DNA from 3 places in the Dactylosporangium sp. NBC_01737 genome. Region 2 is predicted to be linked to each of the others. Evidence: riboswitches for the same ligand, from Rfam matches in the RefSeq annotation. Region 2 holds a riboswitch; each other region holds the start of a gene.
What was found. Region 2 has a riboswitch for cyclic di-AMP ahead of OHA72_RS17195 (hypothetical protein). Riboswitches for the same ligand answer to the same signal wherever they lie in the genome.
Positions count from the first base shown of each region.

Region 1: linked by a shared signal. The riboswitch ahead of OHA72_RS09350 (coiled-coil domain-containing protein) and the one ahead of OHA72_RS17195 (hypothetical protein) in region 2 are both predicted to bind cyclic di-AMP.
Region 3: linked by a shared signal. The riboswitch ahead of OHA72_RS02010 (C40 family peptidase) and the one ahead of OHA72_RS17195 (hypothetical protein) in region 2 are both predicted to bind cyclic di-AMP.

Region 1 is NZ_CP109153.1:2,135,577-2,142,176, reverse strand. It holds cyclic di-AMP (ydaO/yuaA leader) riboswitch at 1,431-1,566, shown strand; gene OHA72_RS09350 (coiled-coil domain-containing protein) at 1,642-2,592, shown strand; gene OHA72_RS09345 (DHH family phosphoesterase) at 2,665-3,618, shown strand; gene OHA72_RS09340 (VOC family protein) at 3,631-4,032, shown strand; gene OHA72_RS09335 (App1 family protein phosphatidate phosphatase) at 4,029-5,072, opposite strand; gene OHA72_RS09330 (hypothetical protein) at 5,218-5,499, shown strand; gene OHA72_RS09325 (hypothetical protein) at 5,529-5,813, shown strand; gene OHA72_RS09320 (hypothetical protein) at 5,922-6,600, shown strand, end outside.
Region 2 is NZ_CP109153.1:3,802,442-3,809,041, forward strand. It holds gene OHA72_RS17190 (diguanylate cyclase domain-containing protein) at 1-1,310, shown strand, start outside; cyclic di-AMP (ydaO/yuaA leader) riboswitch at 1,358-1,501, shown strand; gene OHA72_RS17195 (hypothetical protein) at 1,678-2,355, shown strand; gene OHA72_RS17200 (polyprenyl synthetase family protein) at 2,872-4,176, opposite strand; gene OHA72_RS17205 (SanA/YdcF family protein) at 4,333-5,319, opposite strand; gene dnaG (DNA primase) at 5,441-6,600, shown strand, end outside.
Region 3 is NZ_CP109153.1:429,009-435,608, forward strand. It holds gene OHA72_RS01985 (branched-chain amino acid ABC transporter permease) at 1-306, opposite strand, end outside; gene OHA72_RS01990 (AMP-dependent synthetase/ligase) at 303-2,102, opposite strand; gene OHA72_RS01995 (IS110 family RNA-guided transposase) at 2,419-3,672, shown strand; gene OHA72_RS02000 (ABC transporter ATP-binding protein) at 3,690-4,454, opposite strand; gene OHA72_RS02005 (ABC transporter ATP-binding protein) at 4,483-5,256, opposite strand; cyclic di-AMP (ydaO/yuaA leader) riboswitch at 5,548-5,693, shown strand; gene OHA72_RS02010 (C40 family peptidase) at 5,701-6,600, shown strand, end outside.

The DNA.
Region 1 (6,600 bases), 1.7 Mb from region 2:
AGCGGGAAATCGGGGTCGGGCGCTGCCTTGCGCGTGCGGGCCTGGCGCGGCGCGGGCCGGCGGCGGGCGTGCGTGCTCGGCGCGCCCCCGGGGTCGTCTGCCGCCGCGTTCATGGCCTGCCGATCGGGCGTGTGCCGGCCGCGCGCGTGGGTTGCCGTGATCGATGGCGCGATCTGGTCATCCGCGCGGCCACCGCCGTCCTTGGATCACGGGCGGGCCGGGCGCCACTCGGGTGGCCGCAGGGGTCGGACGGCTGCATTGCGCATGCGGGCCCGGTTCAGGCGGGCCTGGCGCGGCTCGGGCCGGCGGCGGGCGTGCGTGCTCGGCGCGCCCGGCGTCGTCTGCTGCCGCGTTCATGGTCTGCCGATCGGGCGTGCGCCGGCCGCGCGTCGACTTCCGTGATCGATGGCGCGATCTGGTCATCCGGGCGGCCACCGCCGTCCTTGGATCACGGGAGGGCCGGGCGCGGCTCGGGGTGAGCCGCAGGTCGGGCGTGGAGGTCGAGATCGGGGTCGGGCGGCTGCCTTGCGCGTGCGGGCCTGGGCGGCACGGGCCGGCGGCGGGCGTGCGTGCTCGGCGCGCCAGGGGTCGTCTGCTGCCGCGTTCGTGGTCTGCCGATCGGGCGTGCGCCGGCCGCGCGTCGACTTCCGTGATCGATGGCGCGATCTGGCCATCCGGGCGGCCACCGCCGTCCTTGGATCACGAGCGGAGGCGACGTCGGCCGGGGGTCGCCTCCCGGCCTGCATGATCGAAGGCTGGATCCGGCTACCGGGACAACCACCGGCGTCCTTGGATCACGAGTGGAGGCGACTCCGGTGGGGGTAGCCTTCGCGGCCTGCTTGATCGAAGGATGGGGCTGGCTACCGGGACAGCCATCCCTGTCCTTGGATCACGGGCGGAGGCGACCGAGGCAGGGGCGGCCATGCCGTTTCGCGGGTCGTGAGCGGCGTCGACCAGGTTGGCGCGGCCGGCGGATCGCGGGCAGCGGCGGCGCCATCCGGGGCGACGTCCCGGATGGCAGATCGAAGGACGGAACGCGGTCGGCGCCGTCCTTGGATCACGGGCGTGGACCATCGGTGGAAGAACGGCAAGCGCGGCCGGGTGTCATTTGTGCGCATTCACTACTCTGAAGATTGAATAGCGGCGCATTGCGGCATTCCGCCGCATCCGGGGTGGTGACACTGCGCGATCGGTAGGTTGCGTAGAACAATGGTCGCGGGCAGACGGTTCCGGAAGCGTGAAAGCATTTTAGTGATTTCCATCACGTCGATTTCTTTCGGGACGCTTAGGCGACCTGCTGGGGTGGTGCCGTTTCGAGAGGTGTGTCACAGCACCGCACAATCGGTGCGCTGCGCGGGCGAATCGCCCTGGGTAGGCTGGCCGTCGGTCTCGTCCGACAGGCACCGCTCCCCGCGGTGCCGGGCGCGACTGCCGCCTAATCGCCGGCTCGACACCGGCGAATCGGGGACCCAACCGTAACTGGGGTGAATCCGCGGGCAACCGCGGTAGGGATCGTTCCGTCCCGAACCCGTCAGCTAACCCGGTCGGCGGCCGACGGAAGGAACAACGAGCCAGATGTCATCACGACATCCCGGTCGGCGGATTCTCGCCGTCCTGATGACGGCCGCCGTCCTTTGTGGGATGGCTGCCGCACCGGCCGCCGCCGAGCCGGGCGACGACACAGGCGACGAGGGTTCCAACGCGACCCTCGCGCAGGTCCTCGACGAGAGCACCCGTGGCTGGATCGAGGCCAAGGACAAGTTCGACGCGTCGGTCAAGAACCAGGCCGATCTGACCGCCAAGCTCGCCGTGACCGAGGCGGAGCTGGCCAGGGTCACCGAGCAGGTCTCGGCGATCGCCGTCGCTGCGTACCGGACGGGGCCGCTCACCACGTTCGTGGCGCTGATGGATTCGGGCAGCCCGACCGGGTTCGCGGAGCGCGCCGGCTCGATCGACGAGATCGCCCACCACAATGACAACCTGCTGCGCGACCTCAACCAGCTGAAGAAGGACCAGGCGGCGCAGAAGGCCGCGCTGGAGGCAGAGGTCAAGCTCCAGCAGGAGCAGGTCGCGGTCATGGCCGCGAAGAAGAAGGAAGCCGAGAAGGGCCTGGCCCAGGCGGGCGGGCCGAGCAACGGCTTCGTCTCGGCCAACCTGCCGCTCGCGCAGCCGTCGCCGCGCAACGCCAGCGGTGGCTGGTCGGCGGAGTCGTGCAAGGTCAACGATCCCACCACCACCGGCTGCATCACGCAGCGCACGCTGCACGCGATGCAGCAGGCGCAGGCGGCCGGCTTCAAGCGGTTCGTCTCGTGCTACCGGCCCAGCGGGCCGTATGAGCACCCGAAGGGTCGTGCCTGCGACTTCTCGGTACAATCGAAGTCCGGCTTCGGTGGTGTCGCCGCCGGCGAGGACAAGGTCTACGGCGCCAATCTCGCGACCTATTTCGTGAAGAACGCGGACCGGCTCGGCGTCATGTACGTCATCTGGTTCAAACAGATCTGGACGCCCGCGGTCGGCTGGCACCATTACAGCGGCGTCGGCGGGGATCCCTCCAGCGACCACACCAACCACGTGCATCTGTCCGTGCTGTAAGACCCTCACGTCTGCGGACGGCCGGCCGATAGGGCAACTGTCGACCGGCCGACGCAGGTGAGGGGATTTCTCGTGAAGCACCGACTCGTGACGCGCAGCGACTTCGACGGCCTGGTGTGCGCCGTGCTGCTGCGTCACCTGGAGCTCATCGGCGACATCACGTTCGTGCACCCCAAGGACGTCCAGGACGGCGCGGTCGAGGTCGGGCCGAACGACATCCTGACGAATCTGCCGTACGCGCCGGGCGCCCACATGGTCTTCGACCACCATCACTCGGAGACGCTGCGCAACACCGGCGACAACGACAACCACATCATCGACGCGGAGGCCCCGTCGGCGGCCCGCGTCATCTATGACCACTTCGGCGGCGCCGCGCGCTTCCCGAACGTGTCGGACGAGCTGATGGAGGCGGTCGACAAGGCCGACTCCGCCCAGTACGACATCGCGGACATCCTGCAGCCGGTCGGGTGGACGCTGATGAACTTCCTCATGGACAGCCGCACCGGGCTGGGGCGGTTCCGCCAGTTCCGGATCTCCAACTACCAGCTGATGATGCAGCTCATCGACGCGTGCATCGACCATCAGGACGTCGAGGAGATCCTGGCGCTGCCGGACGTGGCAGAGCGGGCCGAGCTCTTCCGCGAGCAGCAGGAGCTCTTCGTCGACCAGCTGCGTCGGGTCAGCCACGTCGAGGGTGACGTGGTCGTCGTCGACCTGCGGGACGAAGCGGTGATCTTCGCGGGGAACCGGTTCATGGTGTACGCGCTGTTCCCGGACGCCCGGGTCTCCATCCACGTGATCTGGGGCAGGCAGAAGCTCAACACCGTCTTCGCGGTCGGCAAGTCGATCCTGGACCGCACCTCACCGACCGACATCGGCTCGGTGATGCTCGAGTACGGCGGCGGCGGCCACCTGGCGGCCGGCACCTGCCAGGTCCCGCACGACGCGTCGGAGCGCGTCCTGCGGGAGATCATCGCCAAGGTCGGCGCCCCGCGAGCGGCCGCGATGAGTTCCGGCACTCCCTGACGTATACCTCATATGACCTTCACCATCGCGCTGCCGGTCGCCGACCGGTACACCTCCCACGCCTTCTACCGCGCAGTCCTGGACGCCGAGCCGTTCGGCCCGGAGGGTGGCGACGGGCTGCCGGAGCCCTTGCAGTTCCCGGTCGCGGACGGGGTCGCCCTGATGCTGGTGCCGGCCGACGGGTTCGGCTGGGTGATCGGCGATCACCAGGTGGCGCCGGCCGGGACGAGCGAGTGCGTCCTGAGCCGGTCGGTGCCGGGCCGTGAGGACGTGGTCGCCGTGATCGAGCGGGCCAGGGCCGCCGGCGGCCGGGTCGTCACCGAGCCCGCCGAGCAGCCGTGGGGGTACGCCGGCGCCTTCGCCGACCCCGACGGCCACCTGTGGATGGTGGCGCCGGGACCGGACCAGGGTTAGAGCATCTCCGTGTCCCGGAGCAGGCGCCAGAGACCGGCGCCGTCCGGGGCGCGCAGCCAGCGCTGTGCGGCGCTCGCGTCGGCCGGCAGCCGGCGGGTGCTCTCGACCGTGGTCGGGAAGCCGCCGGCGAGGACCGCCTGCGTCGGGGACAGGTGCCGGATCGCGACGGCGGCCACGCTGTCGGGGTGCTCGGCGACGAACTCCGCGTAGATCTCCGGGTCGTGCTGGCCGTCGTCGCCGACGAGCAGCCACCGGATGTCGGGGAACTCCTCCGCCAGCCGCGCCAGGGACGCGCGCTTGTGCGCCTGGCCGCTGCGGAAGAACCGGTCGGGCTGCGGGCCCCAGTCGGTCAGCAGGAGCGGGCCGGCCGGGTACAGGTGGCGCGACAGGAACCGGGTCAGGGTCGCCGCGACGTTCCAGGCGCCGGTCGAGAGGTAGAACACCGGAGCGCCGGGGTTGGCGTTGACCAGCCGCTCGTAGAGCACCGCCATCCCCGGTACCGAGGCGCGCGCGTGCTCGTCGAGGACGAACGTGTTCCACGCGGCCAGCAGCGGGCGCGGCAGCGTCGTGACCATGACGGTGTCGTCGACGTCGGAGACGATCCCGAAGCGCACCGACGGGTCGATGATCCGCACCGGCGCCTCGACCGGGGTGCTGTCCTCGCTCTGCAGCGTGACGGTTGCCCAGCCGGGGGCGAGGTCCGCCTCGATGACGGTGTCGATGAAGCCGCCCCGGTCGCAGCGGACCTCGCAGGTGCGGTCCCCGGCGGTGATGCGCACCGGGGCGTTCGCCACGGACACGGCGGTGAACGAGCGCCAGCCCCGCAGCTTCTTCAGGCGCCGCCCGGGTTTCGGGTCCAGGCGGGCGAGCAGGACCCGGCCGAGGACGCGGACCCAGCCGGGGCCGCCGTAGCCGGTGTACGGGGTGACGGCGACCTTCCACCCGCGCAGCCGGAGCCGCCGCTCCAGCACGTCGTGGAAGGCGTCCTCGATGCGCGCGGCGCGGTGCAGACGGACCGGACCAGACGGGGTCAACGACACGCGATCACCCTGTCACAGCCCCTACGCCACCGCACCACCACACGCAGGGTGACGGGTACACGACGGTGGCATGAATCCGTGAGCCCGAACGCTTCGGACACTTCTAGCGTTGGTGTTATCAGGAACACACACCAAGGGGTGCGAGATGGCAATCACGACATTCGAGGCGGTACGAGCCGAGGCACTGTTCGTTTCCCACCTGCAGTGCTCGCAGGCGCCGAAGAGCGACGAGATCCGTGCGGCGGTCGCGACGACGCTGCGGCGGGTCGGCATCAAGGGCTGCGCGGCCCAGGTCGCCGGCGAGTTCGGTGACCACCCGGACACGGCGGTGGCGCGGATGGCGTGGGCCCTCGCGCTGGTCCGTTCGACGTACCCGGCCCGGCGCAACGCGCCCCGGTCGGTGCGACTGCTCGCGCGCAGCGCTTGAAACGCGCGGCACATGGGTATCGCGCGATCATGCAGGAACTCCACGTCTCACTCGACGACGCTCAGCTCAGCCCGGCGGCGCAGAAGCTGCAGGAGCCTCTCGAAGCCCAGCTGAGCTCGGCGTTGCAATGGGCCGCCGAACAGGTCGCCCAGGACTACCACGCAGAGTCGGCCGCCGAGGTCGGCGCCCGGTTGCTGGAGACCGCCAGGTCGAGCCTCCACCCGGACATCGCCGCCGCCTTCCAGCCGGACCCCGCCGAGCTGGACCGCGCCGCCCGCGCCGTCATCGATGCAGCCCGGCCAGGGCGTGAGTGACTTTCACGAAATGCCCCGATTGCGCAACCCAATCGCTCCACACTGAGGTTCTACTGCCGCGCAGAACCCTGGAGGACAGCCGTGGAGCAGCACAAACTCACGATCGATATGAACGAGGCCACGATCGAGCAGCTGCGCGACCACCACTTCGCGCTCTTCGGCCTCCACGCGATCGCCACCTCGGCGAGCGGCGCCCCGACCATCTGGCTCTCCGTGCACTACCTCGAACGCCATCTCGAGGTCGCCTGGCACGAGACGTACTCGATGTTCACGGCCCGCCACTCGACCATGGCACCGAGCACGAAGGTGGTGCCGACCCACAACTACCCGGCCCCGCTGGGCAGCGTGCTCACGGTCGCCGGCAACGACGGCGCCGGCATCGTCACGCCGGGCGGCCCGGCCGGCCACATGGAGATCGACAACACCGGACGGGTCGAGCTCGGCGCCGGCCTGTGCATCCACGACACCCACGGCATGTACCAGCCGGTCGGCATCTTCGACCTGATCGACGTGGACCTCTTCCAGCCGATCCCGAAGGTCGCGTTCTTCTTCTCGCCGATCCCGCACATGGCCGGCGAGGTCGCCACCCGCGCGCTCGGCCCCGGCATCCTGCTGGACTACTCGAAGACCGGCAACCGCAGCTTCTCCGTCGAGTACAACCTGCACGACGGCTGGTCGGTGGAGAACCGCCCGTACGCCAAGCCGATCGCGGCCAACGAACCGCTCAACCCGCTGCTGCTGGTGCGCTCCTCGGCCCTGCAGGCCCTCGCGATGCAGCGGCAGCGCA
Region 2 (6,600 bases):
TGCGCTACCCGGCGGCCGAGTTCGACGCGCACCTCGCCGACGCCGACGAGTGGGGGCAGCTGCGCTTCCTGCCGCACGAGCGGCACAACGACGGCATCCAGTCCTGGATCCCCTCCCCGGCCGAGGGCGCCGACCAGGTCCCCGACGAGGAACGCTGGCACCCGCTGGACGCCCTGTTCGCGCCGCTGTGCGCACCGGACGGTTCGCTGGTCGGGATCCTCAGCGTCGACCTGCCCGCGGACGGCAGACGCCCAGGCGCGTTCCAGCAAGAGCTGCTGGAGATGCTCGCCGCGCAGGCCGGCATCGCGATCAACAACGCCAACCTGGTCGAGGCGCTGCGCCAGGAGCGCCGGCACCTGGAGGCCAGCGAGGCCGCGTTCCGGCTCGCGTTCAACGGCGCCGGCACCGGCATGTGCATGATCGGCCTGGAGGGCGCTGACCTGACCCGGATCGTCCGGGTCAACCCGACCCTGTGCGAGCTGCTCGGCCGGGACGAGGACGTCCTGGTCTCGATGCGCTTCGGCGACTTCATCCACCCCGACGACTTCGACCACAGCCGGGAGGTGTTCGCCGGCGGTACCGGATCCGTCCGTGACTACGAGGTCCGCTGCGTGCGCGGCGACGGCGAGACGATCTGGATCTCCGCCACGATGTCGGTGGTGGCCGGCTCGCCCTCGTTCGCCATCACGCAGGTGCAGGACATCACCGGCCGCAAGGCGACCGAGGCCGACCTCGTGCGGCGGGCCTCCCGCGACCCGCTCACCGGGCTGGTCAACCGCGACGCCTTCACCGAGCCCCTCGCCACCGCGATCCGCCGGGCCCGCACCGAGGCCGTCATCAGCGCGCTGCTCTTCTGCGACCTCGACGACTTCAAGGTCATCAACGACACCCTCGGCCACGACGCCGGCGACGCGGTCCTCGTCGCCGTCGCGCACCGCCTCGTCTCCCTGGTCAGGCCCACCGACACGGTCGCACGCCTCGGCGGCGACGAGTTCGTCGTCCTCACCGGCAACGTCACCGTCACCGACCTCGGCGCGCTCGTCGACCGCCTCGAACGCTCCGTCTCGGCACCGGTCACGCACCAGGGCCACATCATGCGGGTACGGGTCAGCGTCGGCGTCGCCGTGATCGATGACACGGTCGACGATGCGGGCGCCGCACTGCGCGCCGCCGACCGCGCGATGTACCTGGTCAAGGGCGGGCGCCACGCCGGAGGGGTGACCAGGCGGGTGACCGCGTTCGGTGATCGTTCGGGTGCGCCGGGTGGTATGCCGTTGCTGCGGTTGGCCCGCCCCGAAGCCGCCCAGTAGGGTCGTGAGGTCCGCTCCGGTCGACCTGCACCGCATCCGGTGCTGCCGGGCGGGCGCCGTCGAGTCGCGAGACGTTCGCGAGCCGGGGACCCACGTAGTCCTCTGGGGTGTATCCGTGGCCGAGCCACGGTAGGGCGAAGCTTCCCGCCCGAACCCGTCAGCTAACCCGGTAGGCGGCACCGGAAGGAGTCTGCCGATGATGGCCGCCCGCCCGCCGTCGTAGCGCCTCACCACTGATTCCCCCCTTCCAGCACGCCGCCGTCCGGCGCCGTGCCGATGCCGCATGTCTGTCTTCGATGAAGGACCTTCAGTAGTGAAGCCATTGCCACGTCAATTCCATCCTCGACATCGCCGGCCGGCGCTCAGTGTGAAGACCGGCACCGTCTCGGTCGCCGTGCTGTCCGCCACGCTGCTGGCCACCCTGCCCGCCGACTCGCCGTCGATGTTCACCGGCTCCGCGTATGCCGAGTCCGGGGCGGTCGCGTCCGCGTCGCCGTTCTCGTCCCCTGCCGCGTCGCCCTCCGTGTCCGCGTCACCGTCGCCGTCCTCGGCCGGGCCGCTCGCGGTCGCGGTGCCGGCGGCGCCGCCCGTGCCGCCGGCACCGCCGGTCGTGCGGCCCGTCGCCGGGCTGAACCAGCGGCAGATGGACAACGCCGCGCTCATCGTGAAGCAGGGCCGGGCGCAGGGCATGCCCGACCGGGCCCTCGTCGTCGCGATCGCGACCGCGATGCAGGAGAGCAACCTGTACAACGTCGCCAGCGCCGCGGTGCCGTCCTCGCTGCAGCTGCCGCATGAGGGCGTCTCCTCCGACCACGACTCGGTCGGGCTGTTCCAGCAGCGGGCCAGCCAGGGCTGGGGCACGGTGGCGCAGCTGATGAACCCGTCGCACTCGGCGATGCTGTTCTACAACGCGCTGTCCCGGGTGCGGGGCTGGGAGCGGATGAGCGTGACGGCGGCCGCGCAGGCGGTGCAGCGCTCGGCGTTCCCCGGTGCGTATCAGAAGCATGCCGGCCGTGCGGAGCAGGTGGTCGGCGCGCTCAGCTGAGATGCCCGCAGTGACCGGCCGGCGCCCGTGGGGTCCCGGCCGGTCGCGGCTCTGCGACGGCGCGGTAGTGGCTGCCGGGTGCGACCGGCTTCGATGACTACTGCGCCCCGGACGCCGATCTCCTCTCTTTCCGCATGATCGAAGGACGCCCCAGGCCGCCGGGGCGACCACCGCTGTCCTTCGATCATGCCGGCAAGATCATCCACCCGTCCCGGAACCCGCGACCGCCGGCAGGACGATCCAGCGCGTGACCCGTCGCACGTCGCTCCCGCCGTGATCAACGCTGCGTGTTGGTCACCCGGGCAGCCGCGGGATGACTTCGATCACACCGCAAGATCGCGCGGGTTGTGGGTTCCGCGGCTTTGTGGGTCGCGGGTCAGGCCGGGTGGCGGGTCAGGCCGGGTGGCGGGTCAGGCCGGGTGGCGGGTCAGGCGGGGTGGCGGGTCAGGCGGGGTGGCGGGTCAGGCGGGGTGGCGGGTCAGGCGGGGTGGCGGGTCGCCCAGCGGGCCAGGGCGATCAGCTCAGCGACCGCGGCCGGCTCGGGGATCGCCAGGTCGAGCGCGAGTAGTGCCTGCGCCAGGAGGTCCTCGCCCTGCTGGACGCACCAGGAGCGGGCGCCGGACCGTTCGATGACCTTCGCGGCGCGTTCGAGCTCGGCGTCGCCCAGCCGGCCGTCCCGGCGCAGCAGGTCGGCGAGCTCGTCGGCGCCCGCCGCGAGCGCCGCCGCGACCGGCAGCGACCGCCGCCGGCGGCGCAGGTCGGAAACGTCGGCCGGCCCGTCACGGCCGGATCGCCCCAGATGCCGAGCAGGTCCTCGGTGAACTGGACGGCCAGCCCCAGCCGCACGCCGAACAGCCGCAGCTGCTCCACCCGCGCCGGGTCGCCGCCGCCGGCGATCGCGCCGAGCGCGCACGCGCAGCCGAGCAGGGCACCGCTGCGCTGCTCGACCGCCGTGATGCACTCGCGCAGCAGGTCGCTGCCGGACCGGCGGCCGGTGGTGGTGTCCAGGGCCGTGCCGAGCACCGTGTGCTGGCTGTGCAGGAGCTGCTGGACGGTGTCGCCGAGGACGCGCACCCCGGCCCGGTCGACGGGGGCCGCCCCTGACTGTTGCCGCCCGCCGTCGGCGCACGGATCGGCGGCGCCGTCCCGCTCGACGAACCGGTCGCGGGTCGCCTGCTCGTCCCGCATGCCGCCGATCGCGCGCGTGTCGCCCGTTTTGTGCGTGTCGCCGGCCGCGGGTGTACCGCTGAGCGCCGGTGTGGCGTCCGATGCCTGCGGGTCCGCGCCGCGCGGTCCGCCGCCGGCGGCCCGCCGGTCACCGCCGGGCCGCAGGTCGGTGGGCTGCTGCCCGTCGACCACGAGCGCCGGCCGGGTGTCCCGCGTCGCCTGGCGCAGCGGGCGTGGCACGCGCCTGGTCGGGTCGCCGGTGGCCGCCACGTCGAACGCGAGCGCCAGCATCGCCTCGCCGCCCAGCGTCGCCGGGTGCGGGCCGACCACGCTCCACGCCGTCGGCCGGTGCCGGCGGGTCAGGTCGCCGTCGAACAGGTCCTGCTGGAGCAATGACCAGTGGTGCACCAGCTCGACCGCGACGGCGCCGGCCACCGCGTCGTGCGGGTCACCACCGACCGCGCCGGCGCAGACCAGGCTGAGCGCGGCCCGGGTACGCACGCCCGGCGGATCCTCGTCCAGCCTTCCCAGCTGCAGCTCCGCCACGTCACGCGACGGCGCCGGCAGCCGGCCGACGGCGGTGCGCAGCGGCGGCTCGACCAGCAGGCCGGTCCAGGCGAGGACGTCGTCGACGGTGCGCAGCACGGTGACCATCAGCCGGACACCGCCAGGCAGGGGACACTCACCGGAAACGCACCACCCGTCGGATCAGAGCATGGACAGGCGCCGATCAGTGCCGGCGCCGTGGACTGGTCAAGTATGCCGGTGGTGCCCGTCGGACACGCCCAAAACCCACCGATGGTGGGCGGGTCATCGCGTCGCTTGCAGCAGCGACGGATCCGGTGGCGACACGACTGTCGCCTGCCGGTGCCGGAATGCCTCCCAGGCGGCCTTCGGGGCGGCCGCGACGTCCCTGAGCGTGTTGTACGCGATCGTCACCCGCTGGCAGCCCTCGCAGAGCGCGGGTACCCCGTACGCGTCGACCCCGAGCCGCCGGCACAGTGTGACCGCGCGGTGCAGGTGCAACTCCTGGCTCACGAGGAGGGCTTTCGTCACGCCGTACACATCGTGGGCGCGCCGGCACGTGTCATAGGTGTCCAGGCCGTGCGGGTCGACGACCATCCGGGCCGGGTCGACGCCCTGACCGGCCAGGTAGTCCCGCATGACACGGACCTCGTCGCCGGAGCCGCCCTGCGCGTCGCCGGAGATGAGCAGCGCCTTCACCTTGCCGGTGGTGAGCAGCCGCGCGGCCACGTCCAGCCGGCCCTTGAGGAACGGCATCGGCACCTGCCCGCCCGGCGCCACCTGCGCACCGAACACGATCGCCACGTCCGCGGCCGGTGCACCGGCGGCCGGTCCGATCCGGCCCATCGAGCCGAGCCGCACCCAGAGCGTCGGCGCGAGCACCAGCGCCGCGACGACGGTGCCGGTGAGCACGACCCGCAGCAGGATCCGGCGGTGGCGCTCCAGGCGGGTCTCCCGGCCGGCGGGGAGCCGCTGCCGGTCGCGCGCCGCCCACCTGGCCCGTTCGACCTCGAACAGGAACCATGCCGGCACCTTCTGCCGGGTGCGCAGCGTCTCGCGCTCGTCGTCGTCGAGGTAGCCGGTGACGTGGTCGACCGCGAGCGAGTACGCCGCCATCCGCGCCGCGCCCCGGGCCTGGGACCGCAGCACCGCCCACGCCCCCAGCGTGGCGATCGTCACCACCCAGCCCAGTGGCCCCAGGCGGCGGCTGCGTCGGCGCAACCGGTCCTGTACGGCGAGCCAGGCGGCGCGCTCGTCACGCAGTTTCGGCATGGCGGCAGCATCGCACGGCGTTGTGATGTGGTGGTGCCCGTGTGGTGTCGGTCGTGTGGAGTCGTAAATTGTCGGTGGCGCGAGGCAGGATGTACACCTCGGGTTGGGGAGGTGGCGTCAGGTGGCCGGCAAGATCAAGGACGAGGACATCGCCTTGGTTCGTGAGCGCACCGCGATCGCGGATGTGATCTCCGAGCATGTGACGCTCAAGTCGGCCGGGGGCGGCAACCTCAAGGGGCTGTGCCCGTTCCACGACGAGAAGACCGCGTCGTTCAACGTGTCGCCCGCGCGCAACGTGTATTTCTGCCACGGCTGCGGCCAGGGCGGCGACGCGATCAAGTTCCTGATGGACCACGACCACCTGTCGTTCGTCGAGTCCGTCGAGCGCCTCGCCGGCCGTGCCGGCCTGCAGTTGCAGTATGTCGAGGCGGGCAGCGCGCCGATCCGCCAGACGGGGCAGAAGCAGCGCCTCATCGCCGCGCACGCCGAGGCGGCCCGCTTCTATGCCGAGCACCTCGGCTCGCCCGGCGCCCGCTTGGCCCGGGAGTTCCTCGCCCAGCGCGGCTTCGGTCGCGAGGAGGCGGAGCGCTACGGGTGCGGCTTCGCGCCTGAGGGCTGGGACCCGCTGAGCAAGCACCTGCGGCTCAAGGGCTACACGGCGCAGGAGCTGATCACGGCGGGGCTGTCCAAGGAGGCCCGCTCCGGCAGCCTCATCGACCGGTTCCGCCGCCGCCTGCTGTGGCCGATCAAGGACATCTCCGGCGACGTGATCGGTTTCGGCGCGCGGAAGCTGTTCGACGACGACGACGGCCCGAAATACCTGAACACCCCGGAGAGCCCGCTCTACAAGAAGTCCCACGTGCTGTATGGCGTGGACCAGGCCAAACGTGAGATCGCCAAGCAGAGCAAGGTCGTCATCGTCGAGGGGTACACCGACGTCATGGCCTGCCACCTGTCCGACGTGCCCGTGGCGGTCGCCACCTGCGGCACCGCGTTCGGCGCCGACCACATCGCGGTTCTGCGCCGCCTCCTGCTCGACGCCGACGGCTACGGCGGGGAGATCATCTTCACGTTCGACGGCGACGCCGCCGGGCAGAAGGCGGCGCTGCGCGCGTTCGAGGACGACCAGCGTTTCGTCGCCCAGACGTTCATCGCCGTCGGCCCCAACGGCATGGACCCCTGCGAGCTGCGCATGGCGAAGGGCCCGGTCGCGGTGCGTGACCTCGTCGCCGACCGGCAGCCGCTGCTCGACTTCGCGCTGCGCTCCGTCATCCAGCGCTT
Region 3 (6,600 bases), 3.4 Mb from region 2:
GATGTCGATGCCGAGCGTGATGATCGCGACGGTGAACACCGGCCGGCCGATCATCGGCCGGACGGCGAGCCGTTCGACGCCCAGCGCCAGGCCGCCGGTGAGCACGGCGGCCGCGGCCAGGCCGAGGAAGAAGCCGAGCGGGCCGACCAGGTAGGTCACCAGGACCGCGCCGGCCAGCATGAACGCCGGCTGGGCGAAGGAGATGACCCGCGTCGCCTTGTAGATGATCACGAACCCGAGACCCAGCAGCGCGTAGACGCTGCCCGTGCCGATGCCACGCAGGACGCTCTCGACGAAGTCCTTCACACCTTGCTCCCGTACATGTCGTCGACGAGTGCGGTGAACGTCGACGCGACGGCGCCGCGGCGGACCTTCTGCGTCGCGGTGAGCTCGCCGTCTTCGTGGTCGAGTTCCTTGGGCAGCATCCGGAACGTCTTGATCTGCTCGACCGGGTTGTGCCCTGCGTTGACCGCGTCGACGACGCCCTGGACCAACGCGAGGACCTCGGGCTTGCCGGACAGGTCGCGGTAGGTGGTGTAGCCGATGCCGCGGCGCTGCGCCCACTCCCCGACGGTGTCGAGCTCGATGCCGATGAGTGCGGTCAGGAACGCGCGCCGGTCACCGATGACGATCGCCTCCTTGACGAACGGCGAGGCCTTCAACGCGTTCTCGATCTCGCTCGGCGCGACGTTCTTGCCACCGGCCGTGATGATGATGTCCTTGGAGCGGTCGGTGATCTTCAGGTGGGTACCGTCGACGAGCACCCCGACGTCACCGGTGCGCAGCCAGCCGTCGGGCGTCATCGCCGCCTCGGTCGCCTCCGGGTTGCGGAAGTAGCCGGCGAACGTGCCCGCGTGCCGGGTCTGGATCTCCCCGTCGTCGGCGATGCGCAGCTCGACCCCGCTGTGGGTCTCGCCGACCGTGCCGAGCTTGACCCGGCCGGGCCGGTTGGCGGTGCTGATCGCGGTGTTCTCGGTCATGCCGTAGACCTCGTACATCGGCACGCCGATGCCCATGAAGAACCGCAGCACGTCCGGGGCGATCGGGGCGGCGCCGCTGGCGGCGTAGCGGACCCGGCGCATCCCGATGCGCTCCTTGAGCGCCCGGTAGCACAGCAGCCAGCCGACCGCGTAGAGCAGGCGGCTGCCGGCGGTGTGCCGGCCGCCGTTGCGCTCCAGGGTGGCGCCGAGGCGGTCCGCGACGCGCAGCCACATCCGCGCGTTGGAGCGTTTGATCAGCGACGCCCCGGCGAGCCGGATCGTCACGCCGGCCATCATCTTCTCCCAGATGCGGGGCACCCCGAACAGGATCGTCGGCTGCACCTCGCGCAGGTCGGCCTGCACCGTGGCGATCGACTCGCCGAAGTGGACGGTGACCCCGGCGGCGGCGTTGAACCAGGTGGTGAAGACCCGCTCCGCGACGTGGCACAGCGGCAGGTACGACAGGGTCAGGTCGCGCGGTCCCGGCGGCGGGTCGGAGAAGCCGCCGCCCTCCACCAGCACCCGGATCGCGAAGTCCACGTTGGCCACGGTGAGCATCGCGCCCTTGGGCCGCCCGGTGGTGCCGGACGTGTAGATCAGGGTGGCGACGTCGTCGTCGCTGGACTGCAGCTCGACCGGTTCCGCGCCTTCGTGCGAGGCCAGCAGGTCGCTCCACGAGATGAGCTTCGGGTGCTTGTACCGGCCGCGGATGCCCCTGGGCTCCAGGTAGACGATCCACTCCAGGTCGGGGCATTCGTCCAGGACCGCGAGGGCCTTGTCCACCTGCTCCTGGTCCTCGGCGAAGAGGATCCGCGCGCCGGAGTCGGCCAGCATGTGGCGCACCTCGTCGGGCGGGTTCGTCGGGTACAGCCCGACGGTCGCCGCCCGCACCGCCACGGTTGCCACGTCGACGAAGAGCCACTCGGAGCGGTTCTCCGACTGGATCGCGACCCGGTCGCCGGGCAGGATCCCGAGCGAGCGCAGGGCCCGGGCGACCGTCTCCGCGGTGCGCCAGTAGTCGCGCCAGGTGATCTCGCGCCAGATGCCGCGGTGCTTCTCCCGCATCGCGACGGCGTCCGGCGTCCGCTCGGCGCGCTGTTTGACCAGATCGGCGATGGTCATGCGTCCTCACTTCGTTCCGGGCGCGTGACCCAGGGCTGCTCTGCTGATGACCGGCCCGAGACGCTCCGCTGGCCGGTCACTAGGGCACCATCCTTCTGACAGGGCCCTCTGAGAGGGTTGTTGTTGGAACTCGGCGAGAACTGAGAGACGGCCTGTGCCGGTCGCCCTTCGAGGGCCTGCATGACACCGCCGCTCTCGGTTCTTGTCGGGGCTGCCGACCGGCAACAGGGAGAAGCGCCGTAGAGCGCCGGTTAGTGACCACCCGGCAGTCAGCCCCGTTCGTCGAGTCACATCGCTGCCAAGCTGAGGAGAACCGTTGTCGCTCAACGTTGTTGGAGCTGAGTTCTTCGTCGGGATCGATTGGGCCTCGGCCACCCACGCGGTCTGTGTCCAGAACAGCGCCGGGCGGCGGGTCGCCGCGTTCACCGTGGAGCACACCGCCGTCGGTCTTGCCGGGCTGCTGCGCCGCCTGGCCGGTCTCGGGCACCCCGAGGCCATGCCGATCGGGATCGAACGACCCGACGGTCGGCTCGTCGACATCCTCCTGGAGGCCGGACACCCTGTGGTGCCGGTCAAACCCAACGCGATCAAAACCTGGCGGGACGGCGAAGTGTTGTCCGGCGCCAAGTCCGACGCGGGCGATGCGGAAGTCATCGCCGAGTACCTGCGGTTGCGGCACCACCGGCTGCAGCTGGCCACCCCGTACACGGCGCAGACGAAGGCGCTGCGCACCGTGACCCGGACCCGCGGGGACCTGGTCGACATGCGCGTCGCGGCCACCAACCAGCTCACCGCGCTGCTGGACACGCACTGGCCCGGCGCCGTGGCCGTCTTCGCCGACGTCGAGTCCCCGATCGCCCTGGACTTCCTGACCCGTTACCCGACCGCCCGCCACGCAGCGCACCTCGGCGCGAAACGCCTCACCGCGTTCTGCGTCAAACACGGCTACTCCGGCCGGCGCACCGGCGAGCAGCTCCTCGCCCGGCTGCGCGCCGCCCCAGCGGGGACTACCGACGAAGTCCTGTGCGAGGCCGTCCGCGACGCGGTGACCGCCCTCGTCACCGTCCTGCGCGCGGTCGTGGCCGCGTTGAAAACGCTCAGCCGCAGTGTCGTCGCCACACTCGGCGAACACCCGGACGCCGAGATCTTCACATCGCTGCCAAGGTCTGGTCAGATCAACGCCGCGCAGATCCTCGCCGAGTGGGGCGACTCCCGCGAAGCCTACGCCGGACCCGACTCCATCGCCGCGCTCGCCGGTGTCACCCCGGTGACCAAGGAATCCGGCAAACACCGAGCCGTGCACTTCAGATGGGCGTGCAACAAACGCTTCCGCGTCGCGGTCACCACCTTCGCCGACAACAGCCGCCACGACAGCGACTGGGCAGCAAGGGTCTACGCCGCCGCCTGCGCCCGCGGCCTGGACCACCCACACGCCATCCGCGTCCTCGCCCGAGCCTGGATCCGCGTCATCTGGCGCTGCTGGACCGACCAGACGCCATACAACCCCGACCGGCACGGCAACGCTGTACGACTGAACCAACCCACACAAACCACGTTGGTCGCTGCCTGAGGTTGACACAGGGAGTGTCATGCCGCCTCCACCTCCCCCAGGTAGGCACGCAGGACGTCAGGGTTGTTCTGCACCTCGGCGGGCGTGCCGGTGGCGACCGGCACGCCGAAGTCGACGACCATGACCCGGTCGGCGAGGTCCATGACGAGGCCCATGTCGTGCTCGACGAGGATCATCGGGATGCCGAGCTCCTCGCGGACGTCGAGGATGAAGCGGGCCATGTCCTCGGTCTCCTCCAGGTTCATCCCGGCGACCGGCTCATCCAGCAGCAGCAGCTTCGGCTCCATCGCCAGGGCGCGGCCGAGTTCGACGCGTTTCTGCACGCCGTACGGCAGCAGCCCCACCGGCAGGCGGCGCCACTGGGCCAGTTCGAGGAAGTCCACGATGTCCTCGACCACGGCCCGGTTGGCGATCTCCTCTCGCCGGGCGCGGCCGAGCCACGCGATGGCGGCGAGGGTGCCGTAGCGGATGTGGTGGTGCCGGCCGAGCATGAGGTTCTCCAGCACGGTCAGGTGCTGGAACAGCTCGACGTTCTGGAAGGTGCGGGCCACGCCCAGCTTGGCGACCTTGTCCGGGCGCAGTCCGGTGAGCTCGAGCTCGTCGAGCATCACCCTGCCTTTCTGCGGCCGGTACACACCGGAGATCACATTGAAGATCGACGTCTTCCCGGCCCCGTTGGGGCCGATGACGGCGAACAGCTCGTCCTTGGCGACGGTGAACGAGACACCGTCGATGGCTTTGACGCCGGCAAAGCTGAGCCGGACGTCTTCGAAACGCAGCACGGCGACTCCCGAAGGGGTTGTTGCGGCTCTATGACAGCCAGCGTTTGCGACGCTTGTAGTGCTTGACGTCGCGGAAGGACCGCTCGGCCCGTCCGAGGTAGAACTCGCGGATGTCGTCGTCGGCGAGCAGTTCGGCGGCGGGTTTGTCGAGCACGACCTTGCCCGTCTCCAGCACGTATCCGTGCTCGGCGATGGACAGCGCCATGGTCGCGTTCTGCTCGACCAGCAGCACGCCGGTGCCGGCCCGGTTGATCTGCACGATCAGGTCGCGGACCTGCTCGACCAGGCGCGGCGCGAGGCCGAGGCTGGGCTCGTCGAGCAGCAGGTACGCCGGGTCGGACATCAGGGCCCGCCCCATCGCCAGCATCTGCTGCTCGCCGCCGGAGAGGTATCCGGCGATGCTGCCGCGCCGCTGGGCGAGGACGGGGAAGAGGCTGTACATGCGGTCCATCGCCTCGGCCCGTCCTTTCGGGCGGGTGTGGGCGCCGAGCCGCAGGTTCTCCTCGACGGTCAGCTCGGCGAACGTTCTTCGCCCCTCCATCACCTGCGACACGCCGCGGCGGACCACGGCGGCCGGCCGGAGCCGGTGGATGGGCTTGTCGTCGAGCGTGACGGCGCCCTTGGTGATGGCGCCGTCGTGCACGCCCAGCAGGCCCGACAGGGCCCGCAGCAGCGTGGTCTTGCCCGCACCGTTCGCGCCGAGCAGCGCGACGATGCGTCCGGGTGGCACCTGCAGGCTGACGCCGCGCAGCACCAACATCACGTCGTCGTAGACGACCTCGAGGTTCTGGACACGCAACATGGGGGTGACGCTCCTCCGGGGGTGTTCGGAGTGGGCGAACTATGTGCATCGTCGGTGAATAAAGTTACGTGTATTTAACCGGGTATCAGAGCAGAATCAAGCCCCAATTGTGTGTCCGTCAACACCATCTTCTGTGGCGCATCACCGTCCGATGTGGACCGACAACTCGCCGTGATTCGGACTTTTAGGGTAATAGATATAGAACGACACGCGTGGGTTTCGCTTCGCTGGTGATCACGTTAAGTTAGGTCCGGCCTGCCCGGCAGTCCGTCGCCCACCCCGGGCGGCGCCGTGCAAGCGCCGCCGAGTCGAGCGCCCATGGCGCTGTCGAGCCGGGGACCCAGGTTCCTTGGGGTGAATCCGCGAAGCCGCGGTAGGGCGCACTCTTCCCGCCCGAACCCGTCAGCTAACCCGGTAGGCGGTCGGTGAATGAAGGGTCATCCCTTGTCCGCTGGACACCGCGCCAAGCGGTCACTGCTGCGTTCCCTGATCATCGGGGCCGTCGCGCTGGCCGTCGTGGCGCCTGCGAGCGTCGCCAAGGCCGATCCCACAGCTGCCGAGATCCAAGCCCAGCTCGAGAAGGCGGGCGACGAGCTCGAAGTCACGATCGAGGCCTACAACAAGATCAATGAAACGCTTGCCGCCACTCAGGCGGAGGCCGCCACCGTCCAGGCGAAGATCCAGCCCCTCGCGGACAGCATGGCCGCGGCCAACTCCGACGTCGACGTCATCGCCATCGCCGCGTTCAAGGGCTCAGGCAACATGGTGAGCCTCAACGTCATGCTCAGCGCGCAGTCGTCGGACACGCTGATCGACCAGCTCACCACGCTGCGGCAGATCAGCAAGCACCAGCAGCGCGCGATCGCCGAGTATTCGGAGGCCAAGTCGAAGCTGGACGACGAGAAGAAGAAGATCGACGACACGCTCGCCGCGGAGAACGCGCAGAAGGCCGAGCTGGAGACCAAGAAGAAGAAGATCGAGGGCGACGTCAAGAAGCTCGACGCCCTCAAGCGGCGCGCCGCCGCGGCCGGCAGCACCGGATCGACCGGTGTGAAGGTGTCCCTCGGCGCCGAATGCACGAGCCCGGCGAACTCCGCCGTCGCGTTCGCCTGCGCCCAGCTCGGCGAGCCCTACAAGTGGGGCGCCGCCGGACCGGGCAGCTGGGACTGCTCGGGCCTCACCATGGGTGCCTGGAAGGCGGCCGGCATCACGCTGCCACACAACGCCAACGACCAGTGGCGCTCGAGCAGGGTCACGCACGTCTCGCGGTCCGCGCTCTCGCCGGGAGACCTGGCGTTCTTCGGAGGATCGTCGCCCAGCCACGTCGGCATCTACATCGGCAAC